DNA from 2 places in the Clostridium sp. RTP31139st1_H3_RTP31139_211217 genome. Region 2 is predicted to be linked to the other one. Evidence: riboswitches for the same ligand, from Rfam matches in the RefSeq annotation. Region 2 holds a riboswitch; the other holds the start of a gene.

Region 1 (8,393 bases), on a different contig from region 2:
CAACTAAGCTTGACATACTTGATAATTGTACGAAGTATGCTGTGTTTGCACCAGCAACAGTTTGAACAGAACCATTAACTAAAACATTACCTTCAACTAATGAACTATACCAGAATGGAGTATAGAATACATGGTGTAATCCAAATGGTATTAAAGCTCTTTCTATTAATCCATAGAAGAATGTTCCGATTGCACCAGCATTTTTAACTAATGTAGATAATACACTGATACCATCTTGAACAACTGGCCAAGCAAATGCTAATATTGCACCAACAAATGCCATAGTAACAGCAGTAACTATAGGAACGAATCTTGATCCAGAGAAGAATCCTATAATAGCTGGTAATTGGATTGTGTGGAATTTATTGTGTAATAAAGCAGTAACTAAACCAGTAATTACACCACCGAATACTGACATGTTTAATGTAAATATACCAACATTAGTAGTAACATAAGTACCATATTTACCAACTGAGTCAGCAGTAACAACACCTAATTGAGTAACACCTAAAGCTAAAAGTGTAGATATAACTTGGTTCATAACTAAGAAACCAAATACAGCAGCTAAAGCAGCAGTACCTTTATCTTTTTTAGCTAGACCAACAGCAACACCAACAGCAAATAATATTGGTAAGTTACCGAATACGATATCCCCTACATTTTTCATAACTGTTAATATAGCAGTAACTGCTGGGATATTAACAACAGCAATTAATCCTTTGTATATTGCAGGAGCATCTTGTAAAGTTGCGATACCTAAGAACGCACCACCTATACCAAGTAAGATACCTGCAATTGGAAGAGCAGCAATTGGAAGCATTATAGCTTTACCAATTCTTTGTAGAAATTGCATCATTTTATTATTCCTCCTAAAATCTATAGTTTTTTAATAAATTAAATATAATAGCATGGGACTAAATGTAATGTTTTAAATTAAACAATAAAAAAAGGCCCAAATATCTATAAATTATATAATTATCCCATAAGTATTATTTGAGATATAATAATAATTTATACATATTTAAGCCTTGCCTGCATCACCAGTAACACGCTCGTTATTCGATTACATTAGTTATAATAGCATAGTAAAAAACTGCTGTAAAGGATTTTTATAAAAAAATTTTTTTATAAAGGGAAAAAATGTAATAAACAATAAGTATAAATAACAAAATGATAAAATCCTAGAAAAATACATTGAGAATAATATATTTTTTTTGTAAAATGATTATTATTAAACAATAGGGGGGAGACAGAATGTCATACATATTTTCATATGCATTATTAATAGCTTCAGTATATTGTTCATATAAATTAGCTAAAGAAAAATCTCAAAGTCATATTGTTTGGCCAATAGTTACTGTAATTTTAGGACCAGCAATATTTATTATTCAATATTTAGTGACATTATTTAAGGAAAAGAAAATGATTTAATTTAATTAAAGCTGTGGGTTATATTAAGTATAAATATTTTAATGTAATCCACAGCTTATTTTTATATTTAAGTAAATAATTTATATGTTAAAAATGATTAATATGTGGATTGCTAATAATATATATAAGAAAAGTTATCCACAAAATGTGGATAACTTTTAAAAAGTGTTGAAAACTTTTTCCAAAGTATTGACACAATATATTAGGGTACTACAAAAATTAATAACTATATAGGGGGTAATGTAAAAAAAACAAGCAGTTTGTAGAATAAAAAAAATCGAACAAGCATTCTTTTAAAAAGTTATCAACAATATTAACAGAATTGTGGACAAAATCTGTGGATAACCCGATATTTAAGTAATTATTCGGATAAAAACATATGAATATATAATTATAGGTTGTGGATAACTATTATTAAGAGATATAATAAATCTTAAATAATAATAGAAAAAAGACATAATTTGTAAGGATTTGAGGAGAAAACATGAAATATAATAAAAAAATAGTAACAGCAGAATTTATAAGCAGACCAAATAGATTTAATGCAGTAGTTAAATTAAATAGAGAAGAGATTACTGTACATGTACCTAATACAGGAAGATGTAGGGAACTTCTTATACCAGGGTGTACAGTTTTTCTAAGAGAAGAACTAAATCCTACTAGGAAGACCCCCTATGATTTAGTGGCAGTATATAAGGAAGATAAATTAATAAGTATAGATTCACAGATACCTAATAAAGTAGTTGAAGAAGCATTAAAAAATGGTAAGGTAAAAGAACTTAGTCAGTATACTAAAATTTTGAGAGAAAAAACTTTTGGAAAAAGCCGATTTGATTTTAAGATTTCAAATGATGAAAATGAAGAATATTTTTTAGAGGTAAAGGGAGTAACTTTAGAGGATAAGGGATATGCAAGATTTCCAGATGCACCGACAGAAAGAGGAGCAAAGCATTTATTAGAATTAGTAGAAGCTAAAAAGCAAGGGTATGGTGCTGGAGCAATGTTCTTAATTCAGTTAAAAGATGTTAATAAATTCTCACCAAATGATGAAAGGGATCAGGAGTTTGGTAAGGCTCTTAGATTTGCAAAAGAAAATGGTGTAGATATTTTTGCGTATAATTGCATAGTTACTGAAGATGGAATCGAGATAAATGAACCAGTTGAAATAATACTTTAATCAGTTACAAGTGACAGGTGACAAGTTAAGAATGAAACTCTTGGAAGTTTCTTTAAAAAAATAGCTTCAATCATTTTAATTATTGAAGCTATTTTTTTATTTTAATTTAGCCATAGCTAAATTTATTCTTTAACTTGCAATTTGAAACTTATCATTCTAAACTAATGAAGCTTGTCACTTATCAGTTGAAATTTCTCAATTGCTAAAATTGAGACTTTAAACTAACAAAGGTTGTTATTTATAAATGATGAATTTCTAACTTTCTTCTCTAATAATACTAATGGTTAATACATTATCAATATAAGTAACTTTAGCTGAATTTATCATCATTCCTACTAATGTAAGCTCAGTATCAAACTCACACTCACCGCCTAAGTTCCAATAATAATTTTCTACTTCACGTTGCCTTGGAGTATTTAATATATCTATTAAAGATTCTAATTCATCTTTTGAAATATTATCTATTTTACCATAAATATTAAAGTAAGAATTCTTAGAATCAGAATTTAAATCAATATGAACATCGGTAGTTCCAAATTTGTAAAAGTAAGCAATTAATTCGTTAATGATTTTAATGTTTTTTTCAATTTTAAATTTCATAAGTTAAATCTCCTTTTTGAAGGTGGTTATTAACGGAATTAATATCATTGCTACAAAGCCGCCTGCTAAACCATTATTATAAAGATTAAGCCCACCATGCAAATATCCTATATTTGTTACTATATTAACGTGAATTACACCAGCTAGTATACCATATTTCCAACCAAATTTACCACATATAGGAGCTAAAGTTGTAGAAAATAATATTGATAATAGCAAAGAGGGTGAAGTGATAGGATTTACATTGAATAAAGCAGCAATACTTGCTCCAATAACAACAGGAATTGTGTTTTTTATGTTTTTTCCAAAGGCACCAAATCCAATTATAGTGAAAATACCGCATATTGTAGCTCCATTTAAGTCACCACCAATAAGTACAACAAAAAGAGTAGCAAGTATTCCTAATATACCCATATTTATATAAGTTGTTTCACCAAAAAGGATATAAAAATCACTAATAAGTCTACCAGTTTGTTTATTTATAGTGGATAAAGTAGATTTCTTATTTTTGCCACGAATTAATCCAACTATAATTAAGTAAAAACAACATATCATTAATAGAATAAATAATATTTTATTAGAACCACTATGCCAAATTAATCTTGAATCAAAATTTACTCCAAAGCTCCTTAATATAGACATCAATAAAGTGGCAAGTAATCCACTAGCAAAGCCTATATTGTATAAGTTATATCCATTATGAGCTTTAATGCTATGAGAGGCTATAGGTGGTAATATAAAGCCAACTAAAACCCCAAGTAATATTCCAATTAGAAAGTCTATTGGAGTGGATAAATGATCTCCAAAGCTTATTTGACTAACTATAGGAGAAAGGCTAGTCCCAAGTATTGCTACTAAAATATAATTAAGAAAAGGTTCCTTTTGATATCTTGAGAATAAGTAAACTCCTAAAATAATAGGCCATATATTAAAAATGTTCTTACCTAAAAAAGAAAAGCCAGTCATAAGCCATAAAGACATAATTGTTGACCCATTAGGTTTAATACCGTTAATCATTAAAAGTGAAATGGATAATAAACTAGTTAATGATGCATTAACTAAAGCGGCACCAATTCCGCCAAGTTCCATATAATCTGTTATTAGTATATCAGAAGAAAATATTATTCTTTTTAATCCTTGATAGATTTCCAGTGGAGAAGCTAAGAAGAATGCAAAAATAATGAATAATAAATACAAAAAGGAAAGGATTACATATGGGGGATAATAATTTTTAAAAGATTTCATTAAAACACCTCATAAGTCAAATTATAAATTTTAAATATATTGAAGTGAACTAATATTCCTAATTTAAAAGCTAGTTAATAGAAAATAAATACAATGTGCTCATTCAACGTTAGGAAAAGAAGTTACTTCTAACATAAAATACTATATTGCATATTTATTAATATTTTATCAAATTTTATTTGTTTTTTATATATAAAGTGTTAACTTTTAGTTCAATTTGTTTTAAAGTTCTTTAAATCTTGAATTAAACTAGTATAATTATATTTATAAAACAAGTAATAGGAGTGTTAAGATGGAGATTAAAAAGCATAAAACTGTACCTGAAATAAAAGGTATCTTAAGAAGTCATGTTATTGAAGTACCTTCATGTATTAGAGATTGTTCAGGAATAAAAATATTTGGTAAAAGAATAAAATCTTTATTATTTACAACTGATGTTGCAATTATTAGGAATACAAATGCAGATGCTATTATAGCTGTATATCCATTTACTCCTCAACCGTTAATAACAGCAGCTTTAGTAATGGCTGCAGATGTACCAGTTTTTTGTGGAGTTGGAGGAGGAATAACTCAAGGTAAAAGAGTTGTTAATTTAGCATTAGATGCAGAGTTTAAAGGGGCAATGGGAGTAGTTGTTAATTCACCTACGTCAAATGAGGTTGTTTCAAAAATTAAAGAAACTATAGATATACCATTAATAGTGACGGTAGTATCTATTCACGAAAATATAAGAGAAAGAATAGAAGCAGGAGCTACTATATTAAATGTTTCAGGTGGTAAAAACACTCCAGAGATAGTTAAAAAGATAAAGGACGAGTTCCCAGATTTTCCAGTTATAGCTACAGGAGGGCCAAATGAAGAAACAATAAGAAAAACAATAGAAGCAGGAGCAAATGCAATAACTTATACACCACCAGCAAATGGTGATACTATGAGTAATCTTATGGATAAATATAGAAGTGAATAATTAAAATGGAATAAAAAATAAAATATGGTTGAATAATTCAATTAATATGGTATCATATTAATAACGATGTACATATGATATATGAATGAAACTTTTAAGCATAACAGAGAAAAGTGAGTTTAATTATTTAAGAGAAAATTTAATAGAATACCTATGTTAGAGGTGCTGTTTATAAAGAGTAGTAAATAGGAGCTGGCGAGCTAAGATGATTTATGAAAGGTATGATGGCCGAAGGAATAATTTATGCAAAAAGTTATTTCTGGGTATGCATAGAATATATGTATAACTGTCACGAAAGTGGAGTGCTAAAAAGGTGCAATTATTCAATCAAGGGAATTGAATTTATTTTTGAATTAAAATTGCATTTTAATAAGTAAACTACCTCAATAGGTTTTCTATAGGGGTAGTTTTTTATTATTATTTTTATAAATTGGTAGTTTGTGAATATGGATAACAAAAGTAGTTTTAGTGAATAACCTATTAATGACGTCTATAATATCTAACTCCTAATTAATAATATTTTGGAGGTATAACAATGAAATTATTTGGGGCAATGGAAATTGAAAGTAATGAATTATGTATAGGAGGAATTAGCTGTAGTGATTTAGTTAAAGAATTTGGTTCACCGCTATATGTAATGGATGAAAATTTATTAATTAGCACATGCAAAAGTTATTATGATAATTTTAAGTGTAAAGAGAATCATAATAGAGTTGCATATGCAGGGAAGGCTTTTTTAACAAAGGCAATGTGTAAGCTTGTAAATGAGCAAGGACTTTATTTAGATGTAGTATCTGGGGGAGAATTATTTACAGCATATAAAGCGGGATTTCCTTTAAATAAAGTGTATTTTCATGGAAATAACAAAAGCAGAGGAGAAATTGAATTAGGAGTTAAACTTGGGGTTGGAAGATTTGTTGTAGATAATTTAGATGAAATGAAAATGCTAAATGAAGAGGCTGGAAAAAATAATATAAAGCAAGATATTTATTTAAGATTAACCCCTGGAATAGAAGCTCACACACATGATTATATTAAAACAGGACAAATAGATTCAAAATTTGGATTTGCACCTGTTGGAGAAACTATTATGAATGCAGTAAAACTTGCTTTAGATTGTGAAAATCTGAATTTAAAGGGCTTACATTGCCATATAGGATCTCAAATATTTGAAACAGAACCTTATAAGGATGCTGTTGAAATAATGATGAATTTTATGAAAGAAATTAAGGACCAAACAGGACATATAATACCTGAATTAGATTTAGGTGGTGGATTCGGTATACATTATACTGATGAAGATAAACCAAGAGAACCAAAGGAGTACTGTGAGGTAATATTAAATAAAGTTGATGAAGTTTGTTCAAGATTAAATATAGAAAGACCAATACTAACTATAGAACCAGGAAGGTCAATAGTTGGAAATGCAGGTATAACACTTTATACAATTGGAGCAATTAAGAATATTGAAGGTGTTAGGACTTATGTTTCTGTAGATGGAGGAATGACTGATAATATAAGACCTGCATTATATGGAGCTAAGTATGAAATGGCTATAGCTAATAAAATTGATGAAAAAGCTAATACTAGGGTTGCAATAGCAGGAAAGTGTTGCGAATCAGGAGATATATTTATTGAAGATATTTGTATACAAAAGCCAGAGATAGGAGATATATTAGCTGTATTTTCAACAGGAGCATATGGATTTTCAATGTCTAGTAATTATAATAAAAATCCTAAAGCACCAGTTGTATTTATTAAGGATGGAGTTGTAAGGCTTGTATCTAAGAGACAAAGTTATGAGGAACTTTTAGAGCTAGAAGTTTAGGTAGTTAAGAGTTAATAGTTAAGAGTTGAATTAAAAACTCCTTAGGAGTTTCTTTAAAAAATAGCCTAAATCATCGGAGATGATTTAGGCTATTTTGTTTTTAAATTCAGGTTGAGCTGAATTTATTCCTAAACTCTACACTTGTCATTTGCTACCTGTCAGTTATTAAGCTTGTCACTTACTAAGAGTGTTAGCTAAAAATATTTTCGCTTTAAGTTTCTCTTGTATTAATCTTACTAACAATGTTATTTTTATTTTATAGCTTAAAATTTTTTAATTATATTTAAGTATATAAATATTTTGAATCAGTATTATAAATTAAATACTTTGAAAGTATTAATAGTTAATATTTTAATATAACATTAAATTTTTTGTAACAGAAATGACATAATAACACTATATAATGAAGAGTGATACTATTAGTTATTAATGAAATGTGATATACTTATAAGCAGTTATTGAAATTATGGTAAGTTTCAATATAAATAAATTTAAAGTATATAGTTTATTTACTTGTTATTGACTTTACATCTTAAATAAAGATTAATAAACAGAGGGTATTAGTATGGGAAAAAAGAAATTTATAGTGGACAGAATAGAAGGAAATTCTATTGTTTTAGAAGATGAAAAACAGGGTATAATCTTAATAGATATAAATTTGTTTGATACTAAACCTAGTGAAGGCGATGTAGTAGTTGAGATTGATGATAATTCATTTAAGGTAAATGAAGACGCAACTAAAGAGCGAAAAAGTAATATAAATGCTTTAATGAAAGGTATGTGGGAAGAGTGAGCCAAGATGTAAAAAAAACGAACTTTTTTAATGATTGGATTGTACCAATAGTAGTAGCTGTAATATTAGCATTTTTAATTAATAGGTTTTTAATTTTTAAGGTTAAAATTCCATCAGAATCTATGGTTCCAACATTAAATGTTGGTGATAGATTGTTTGTTAGCAGAGTTTATAATCCAGAAAAGCTTAAGCGTGGTGAGATAGTAGTTTTTCATTCGGAAGAAAAAGATGAAGATATGATTAAAAGACTAATAGGATTACCAGGTGATAAAGTTATTATAAAAGATGGTGTGGTTAGCGTAAATGGAGAAACACTTCAAGAAAACTATATAGGAACCGCAGATAATTATAC
Region 2 (8,393 bases):
CCTGGTAACATTTGAATTATGAATCCACCAGCTACCTTAATAGAATAATCCTTATCTACTAAAACTCCTAATGAAACAGCTGATGGTGTTTGTTCAGAAACAGTGAAATAATATGCTAAATCTTCAGCAATTTCACCAGAATGTATTGGTACTTGACCAACATATGGATCTTTCATGCCTAAATCTTTAATAACCATAAGTGTTCCATTTTTACCTACATATCCACCAACATCAAGCTTTCCATTTGCATTTAACGGTAAATCACCATAAGGATTTCCAATATACCCCTTTACTTTAGCACCTTCATAAGCAGTTACAACTACTCCTTCCGCATCTCCGCCACCATTTATTCTTAAAGTCATTACTTCATTTTCAGACTTTAATGTAGCTCCTAATAAGGCCCCTGCTGTTAACATTCTCCCTAATGCTGCTGAAGCTACTGGCGTACATTCATGTATAACTCTTGCATCTTCTACTAAATTAGTAGTTGTTCCTGCAATTATTCTTACCATTCCATCTTTAGCTACTGCTCTAATTATTTTATCGCTCATATTTGACCTCCAACTATTGAATTTTCTTTACAACATATACTATTCTCTCACTATTTGCTTGTACATTATCATTAGAATATCCATCAAATTTATTAATAAGCTTAAAATCTAACTCTTCTAAGATACTTTCTAACTGAGACTCTTTATAAGCCCTTTCAAGATGTTCTTCTTCAAATCTTTCATATAATTCTCCCTTTTTAACAAAGAAAGTTAAAAACATAGATAATAAGTCATCTTCAAAAACATTTTCCCAAGTATAAAAAACATCTTCCTCACTATATGTATAAATATTATTACCTAGTATCTCTGATAATTTATAATACGAATTAACATCAAATATAAATAATCCGTCATCTTTTAAATGTTCATATACACCTTTAAAATAGTTTTTTAAACCCTCTATATCTGTTACATAATTTGTAGAATCTAATACCGAAGTAATTAAATCAAACTTTCTATTTAAAGAAAGCTCGGTCATGTCTTGACAGATTATCTTACCTTTAATACGTTCACTTTTTAACTTATCAAAAGCCTCTCTAAGCATATCTTCAGATAAATCTACTCCGTAAATATTTTTAAAATGTTTTGCTATTCTTACTGTAACATTACCTGTACCACATGCTATATCTAAATAATCATTAAATTCTATATTATTTTCATTACAAATTCTTAATATACAATCTACCATTTCATCATAATTTATATCTTCATTTATTAATTCATCATATATCTTTGCAAATTCTCCATAAGCCATAATATCCCCCCTCACTTCATTAAATTGTGAGAAAATCTTATAATAATGTAAATTATAATACAAAAAAATAAATTTCTATGTTTTATATTACTATGATACTAAATATTAAGTCAATCCATTATTTTCTTCCTAAAATCTGATCATTAGTTGGTAACTTTAATTCTTTTTTTCTTTTTGTCATAATTCCACCTATTCTACCTGTTTCTTCAGCAGTTAATCCTCCCCATCCACACTCATCTACTTTTTCACTTAAGCCTAATTCTTCTGCGATTTCATATTTTATCTTTTCACGCATTTTTTCTTGTGGTGTAAGTTCTTTATTAGTCTTAATTTTTGACTTTATTATCTTCTTTAATGGTGTTTTACTCATGAAAATTCCCCCTATATAAAATTTATAAAAATATTTTCTCCTATATCTTTTATATTTATACAAAATACGCTGTTACAATTTTGTAATACATTCATATAATAAAATTAAGTATATATGAATAAATTACTAAATATTCCTTGAAAGTTTTGTATATAAAAGGTATAATCTAAATCATATAAGTTTATAAATAGATAGAGGTGCGGTACTTAAGAGTATTATTATGGATTTAAGCGTGTTAAAATAATAGGAAAGGATTTATCGCCGAAGTATATAGCCTAAGCTTTACAGCTATATAACTGGGGGTATGTATAATATGCATATTTCTGTCACATTTTTATGTGGTGAGCTATCATTTAAGGATTTTTTGTATTTATATGTACAGTATACCTTGAGTGATAACTCAAGGTTTTTTTAATAGTAAATTTAATCTTCCTAAATTTGGACAGAATATTTTCTATTATTAAATTTATATATGCAAATATTAAGAGTAAAAAAGGGGGAACCAAAATGTACAATGTTGCAATTGTTGGTAGTACTGGTAATGTAGGTAGAAAATTTTTAGAAATATTAGAGGAAAGAAATTTCCCTATTAAAAATCTATATCTTTTTGCTTCTCAAAGATCAGCAGGATCTTATTTAGAATTTAAAGGTCAAAAATATATAGTAGAAAATACTTGTGAAGAAAATATCAAAAATAAGAAAATAGACATTGCATTATTTTCAGCAGGTGGAGATACAAGTTTAAAATTTGCTCCTATTTTCTCATCATATGGAGCAGTTGTTATAGATAACTCAAGTGCTTGGAGAATGGACAAAAACGTTCCTTTAGTTGTTCCTGAAGTTAACCCTGAGGATTTAAAAAATCATAATGGAATTATTGCTAACCCAAATTGTTCTACAATTCAAGCAATGGTACCATTAAAAGCTTTATTAGATAAGTATGGAATAAAAAGAGTTGTGTATTCAACATACCAAGCTGTTTCAGGGGCAGGAATGCAAGGTATAGCTGATTTAGAAGATGGTTTAAATGGAGTTGCTCCTAAAAAATTCCCATACCCAATAGCTGGTAACTGTCTTCCTCACATAGACGTATTTTTAGATAACGGTTATACTAAAGAAGAAGAAAAAATGATTAACGAAACAAGAAAGATTTTACACGATGAAAATTTAAGAATAACTGCTACAACTGTAAGAGTCCCTGTTTTAAATAGCCATAGTGAAAGCATTAATGTTGAATTAAATAATCCATTTGAAATAGAAGATATATTTACATTATTTGAAAATACACCTGGATTAACAGTTTATGATAATGTTAGCGAACTTAAATATCCAACACCGTTAGAAGTCTCAGGAAAAGATGATGTTTACGTTGGTAGAATAAGACGTGATTTTAGTATAGATAATGGATTGAATTTATGGGTTGTTGCAGATAACATAAGAAAAGGAGCAGCATTAAATGCTGTACAAATTGCCGAAGTATTAATTAATAATAACTGGCTTTAGGAGGAATATAATGTCAATTTTTAAAGGCTCAGGTGTAGCTATAATTACACCTTTTAATGAAAATGGTATAGATTTTGAGAAATTCAGAGAATTACTTGAATGGCATATAAAGGAATCTACTGATGCTATTATCGTTTGTGGTACAACAGGCGAAGCAACTACAATGACAGAAAAAGAAAAGAAAGATGCTATTAAATTCACAGTTGATACTGTAAATAAACGAATCCCTGTTATTGCTGGTACTGGTGGAAATAATACCAGAACTTCTATAGAAATGAGTCTTTATGCAGAAAGTGTTGGTGTTGATGGTTTACTTGTTATTACACCATATTATAATAAAACAAATGCTGAAGGATTATTTATGCATTTCAAAGCAATTAACGATGCTGTAAAGACTCCAATAATACTTTATAATGTTCCAAGTAGAACTAATATGAACATTACAGCTGAGACATTATTAAAACTTACAGAGCTTAATAATGTTGTAGCAATAAAAGAAGCTAGCGGAAACTTAAGTCAAATAGCTAAAATGAAAGCTTTATGTGGTGGCAAAATTGATATTTATTCAGGCAACGATGACCAAGTAGTTCCAATAATGTCACTAGGCGGAGTTGGCGTAATTTCTGTTGCAGCTAATATCGTTCCGAAAACTATTCATGATATGTGTAAATATTATTTAGAAGGTGATTGTTCTAAAGCAACAGCTTTACAATTAGAATATTTAGATTTAATTAACGATTTATTTATTGAAACAAATCCAATCCCTGTAAAAACAGCTATGAATATTATGGGAATGAATGTTGGCGAATTAAGATTGCCTCTTTATAAAATGAATGACAAAAATCAAGAAACTTTAGTTAATACACTAAAGAGACACAAATTAGTATAGAAGGAGTATATTTTATGGTTAAAGTACTATTAAGTGGATGTTGTGGAAAAATGGGAACTGTTATTACTAATTTAGTAAGTGAATTTCCTAATTTAGAAATTGTTGCTGGTATTGATAAATTTCCTAAGGAGGAAAAATATCCTGTATTCACTACACCAGATGATGTTAATATAGAATATGATGTTCTTTTAGATTTTTCTAACATTAGCACTTTACACAAATTATTAGAATTAACAGAAAGAACAAAAAAACCTTTAGTAATTTGCTCTACTGGTTACAATCAAGATGATTTAAATTTAATAAATGAAAAAAGTAAAACTTTACCTTTATTTAAATCAGCTAATATGTCTTTAGGTATTAACCTTATTAACTCATTATTAAGAAAAGTTACTCCTTTATTATATGGAAATTATGATATTGAAATAATTGAAAAACATCACAATCAAAAATTAGATTCTCCAAGTGGTACTGCATTACTTTTAGCTGATACTATAAAAGAATCAATTTCAGAAGAAACTCACTATGTTCATGGTAGAGATGGGCATAAAAAGAGAGAAAAAAATGAAATAGGAATTCATGCAGTTAGAGGTGGATCTATAGTTGGAGATCATGATGTAATATTTGCTGGAACTGGTGAAGTTATTGAGTTATCTCATAAAGCTATTTCAAGAGATGTATTTGCTATCGGTGCTTTAAAAGCATGTGAGTATATGGCTACAGTATCAGAAGCTGGACTATACAATATGGATGATGTTTTAGGTTTATAGAAAAGAGCTACAAAAGTAGCTCTTTTTATTTTGCTTTTAAATTGCTATGAAAGATTTGGATATATATTTCTTATTACTTTTGTATATACTAAGCTTGTAAATTATATATTGATATTTAGGAGGAATTTTATTATGCCAAAAGATAGTCAACCTGATAATAAAGTTGCTAGAATGGAAAAATGCAATTATCAAACTCCAATTACTGAAGAAGGTCATAATCATAATCCAAATTTAAAACATAAGTCTGTAAAAAGAGAAGGAGTTTCTAGCAATCATTACAATCCTGCTGGAAATTAAAAAGAGAGTCATATTTGACTCTCTTTGATTAATTATTCTTTATATGCATATTTGAAAGAAATTTTTCCTAATGTAGAAATTCTAACACCTTTAACATTTTCGTTTGCAGCTGTTACTGTTGTATAGTAATAGATTGGTAATATTGGCATTTCATCCATTAATATATCTTCAGCTTCTCTTAACATTTCAAGTCTCTTTGCAGAATCTGTTTCAACTTTTGCAGCAGCAATTAATTCATCATATCTAGCGTTGCTAAATCCGCAATCGTTGTTTCCTCCACCTGTAACCCATAAATCTAAGAATGTCATTGGATCTATATAATCCCCAATCCATCCATGTCTTGCAATTTGATAATCACCTTGTTGTCTAGTATTTAAGAATACAGCCCATTCTTGGTTTGTTAATTCAACATTTACACCAATTTCTTCCCAGTTTTGTTGGATGATTTGGCATATATCTTTATGAGCACCTTCTGAATTGTACATTAATTCTATAGTTGGAATCCCATTACCATTTTCGTAACCAGCTTCTTTTAATAATTCTTTTGCTTTTGCTATATTTCCTTCCATATCTGATGGATCATAATATTCTTTTGATGCAAAATCATTACCATTTTCATCTGTAATACCTTGTGGAACAAAGCTATATGCAGGAATTTGTTCTGCTTTACCAACGTTATCAATTATTTCTTGTCTATCAATAGCAAGATTTAAAGCTTGTCTAACTAATTTATTGTTTAAAACTTCTTTAACATCTTCACTTAAAGTATCTTGCTTACCAACATTGATTGCAAAGTAATAGTTTCCTAATTTAGGGTTAACATGAACTAACCCTTCTTCTATACCTGGTTCAATTTCATTTGTTGGTACAGAGTTAACCATATCAAAGTTTCCAGCTTTTAATTCTGAGTATGCAGTAGTATCATCTGTAACTAATTTAAAAGTTAAAGATTCTAATTTAACACTGTCTTTATCCCAATAGTTTTCATTTTTTTCAAAAACTAATTGATCTTTCATATCCCATTGTACTAATTTAAATGGACCATTTGAAACATAAGTTTCAGGGTTAGTTGCCCATCCTTCTGGATTAGCAGAAACTATATCTTCTCTTAAAGGAACATATGTTGTAAATGCTAATAATTGTGGGAAGTATGCAGTTGGAGTTTCTAATGTAACTTCTAATGTTTTTTCATCAATTACGTTAATTCCAACTTCTTCTGCTGTTGCTTCTCCATTATAAAACTTTTCTGCATTTTTAATGTAGAATAATTGATAAGCATATTCAGCAGCTGTTTCTTTATTTAATGCTCTTAACCAAGAGTACTTAAAGTTATCTGCTGTTACAGCTTCTCCATCAGACCATTTAGCATCTTCTCTTATTTTGAAAGTATATACTAATCCATCTTCAGAAACTTCCATACTTTCAGCTGTACCTTCTACTGGTTGATCATTTTCATCAAGTACCATTAATCCTTCAAATGCGTTTAAAATCATAGTTCCAGCACCTGAAGAATTGTTTAATGTTGGGTCCATTGTTTCTGGATCCTCACCTAAATTAAATACCAATTGTTGGTTAGAAGAACTACTTCCACTATTAGATGAGCTATCGCCACAACCAATAAATAAAGAAGTAGCTAATGTTGCAGCTAATACAACTGCACATAACTTTTTAAGTTTTGAACTTTTCATTGAAATTTTCCCCCTTGTTTTTCTTTATCTAAATTGCATTTCTGCAATGTGATAACTTTTGTATGACTGATTAAATTATAATTTAATCAGTCTAATTAATTATTTATATAAATGACAAGCAACAAAATGTCCTGGTTCAACTTCTTTTAATTCTGGATTAATTTCAGAACATACCTTCATTGCATCTTTACATCTACCTTTAAATCTACAACCTGGTGGAGGATCTATTGGTGATGGAATATCTCCTTCTAAAACTATTCTTTTATTAGCCTTTGCTACCTTAGGATCAGGTATTGGAACTGCTGATAAAAGTGCTTTAGTATAAGGATGTTTTGGATTCATATAAACATCATCTGCTGGACCTTTTTCTACCATTTGCCCTAAATACATAACTCCAATATGAGTTGATATATGTTTAACCATTGAAAGGTCATGTGCTATAAATAAATAAGTTAATCCAAATTCTTCTTGTAATTCTTCAAGCATATTTATAACTTGAGCTTGAATAGAAACGTCAAGTGCTGATATTGGTTCATCACACACTATGAAATCTGGTTGAACTGCTAATGCTCTTGCTATACCAATTCTTTGTCTTTGTCCACCTGAGAATTCATGAGCATATCTATTAATGTGACTACCATTTAAACCTACTTTATCTAATAAATATCTAATTCTATCTTCTCTTTCTTTTCCTTTAAATAACCCATGAATATCAATGGCTTCACCGATAATATCTCCAACAGTCATTCTTGGATTAAGTGATGCATATGGATCTTGGAAAATCATTTGCATATTTTTTCTTAAAGATACCATCTTCTTTTCACTTAAACCTGTAATATCTTGTCCATTAAAAATTATTTGACCTGAAGTTGGTTCATATAACTTTAAAATAGTTCTTCCAGTAGTAGTTTTACCACATCCTGATTCTCCTACTAACCCTAAAGTTTCTCCCCTTTTAATTGTAAAAGAAACATTATCTACTGCCTTAACAAAGCTCTTCTTTGAAAATAATCCTTTGTTTGCAGGGAAGTATTTACAAAGGTTTTTAACCTCTAAAATAACGTCATTTTTATTTTCCATTATTCTTCCCCCCTTATTGGTGATTCAACTTTTGGTGCATTTTCATGACATAACCAACATGCTGCTCTGTGACCTTCTCCTACTTCAAATAGTGGTGGTTGTTTTTCTTTACATATTTTCATAGCATAATCACATCTTGCAGTAAACGGACATCCAACAGGTGGTTTTAATAAATCTGGTGGTTGTCCTTCAATAGGAATTAATTTTTCTTTTAATTCGCTCTTTGGATTTGGAACACTTCTTAAAAGTCCCCATGTATAAGGATGTTTTCCTCTATAGAATATATCCTCAGTAGTTCCTTCTTCAACAATAAGTCCACCATACATAACATTAATTCTTGAACAAAGATCAGCAACTACTCCTAAGTCATGTGTTATTAATATTATTGATGTATCTAACTTGCTTTTTAAATCTTTCATTAAATCTAATATTTGTGCTTGTATTGTAACATCAAGTGCCGTAGTAGGTTCATCTGCAATAATAAGCTTAGGTTC

Evidence for each region. A riboswitch is a leader RNA that binds a small molecule or an ion and turns the genes downstream of it on or off. The one in region 2 is predicted to bind lysine.
Region 1: linked by a shared signal. The riboswitch ahead of lysA (diaminopimelate decarboxylase) and the one ahead of ABUA17_RS16005 (aspartate-semialdehyde dehydrogenase) in region 2 are both predicted to bind lysine.

What each region holds. Positions count from the first base shown of each region.
Region 1 is NZ_JBCOAB010000016.1:27,182-35,574, reverse strand. Features, by position in the region: gene ABUA17_RS08800 (PTS transporter subunit EIIC) at 1-856, opposite strand, end outside; gene ABUA17_RS08795 (hypothetical protein) at 1,255-1,431, shown strand; gene sfsA (DNA/RNA nuclease SfsA) at 1,916-2,608, shown strand; gene ABUA17_RS08785 (hypothetical protein) at 2,864-3,208, opposite strand; gene ABUA17_RS08780 (DUF1576 domain-containing protein) at 3,212-4,453, opposite strand; gene ABUA17_RS08775 (beta/alpha barrel domain-containing protein) at 4,746-5,420, shown strand; lysine riboswitch at 5,570-5,736, shown strand; gene lysA (diaminopimelate decarboxylase) at 5,956-7,248, shown strand; gene ABUA17_RS08765 (DUF3006 domain-containing protein) at 7,814-8,041, shown strand; gene lepB (signal peptidase I) at 8,029-8,393, shown strand, end outside.
Region 2 is NZ_JBCOAB010000053.1:11,673-20,065, reverse strand. Features, by position in the region: gene hslO (Hsp33 family molecular chaperone HslO) at 1-551, opposite strand, end outside; gene ABUA17_RS16015 (class I SAM-dependent DNA methyltransferase) at 565-1,305, opposite strand; gene ABUA17_RS16010 (alpha/beta-type small acid-soluble spore protein) at 1,424-1,675, opposite strand; lysine riboswitch at 1,860-2,032, shown strand; gene ABUA17_RS16005 (aspartate-semialdehyde dehydrogenase) at 2,183-3,178, shown strand; gene dapA (4-hydroxy-tetrahydrodipicolinate synthase) at 3,189-4,067, shown strand; gene dapB (4-hydroxy-tetrahydrodipicolinate reductase) at 4,082-4,834, shown strand; gene ABUA17_RS15990 (hypothetical protein) at 4,967-5,131, shown strand; gene ABUA17_RS15985 (peptide ABC transporter substrate-binding protein) at 5,164-6,819, opposite strand; gene ABUA17_RS15980 (ABC transporter ATP-binding protein) at 6,919-7,899, opposite strand; gene ABUA17_RS15975 (ABC transporter ATP-binding protein) at 7,899-8,393, opposite strand, start outside.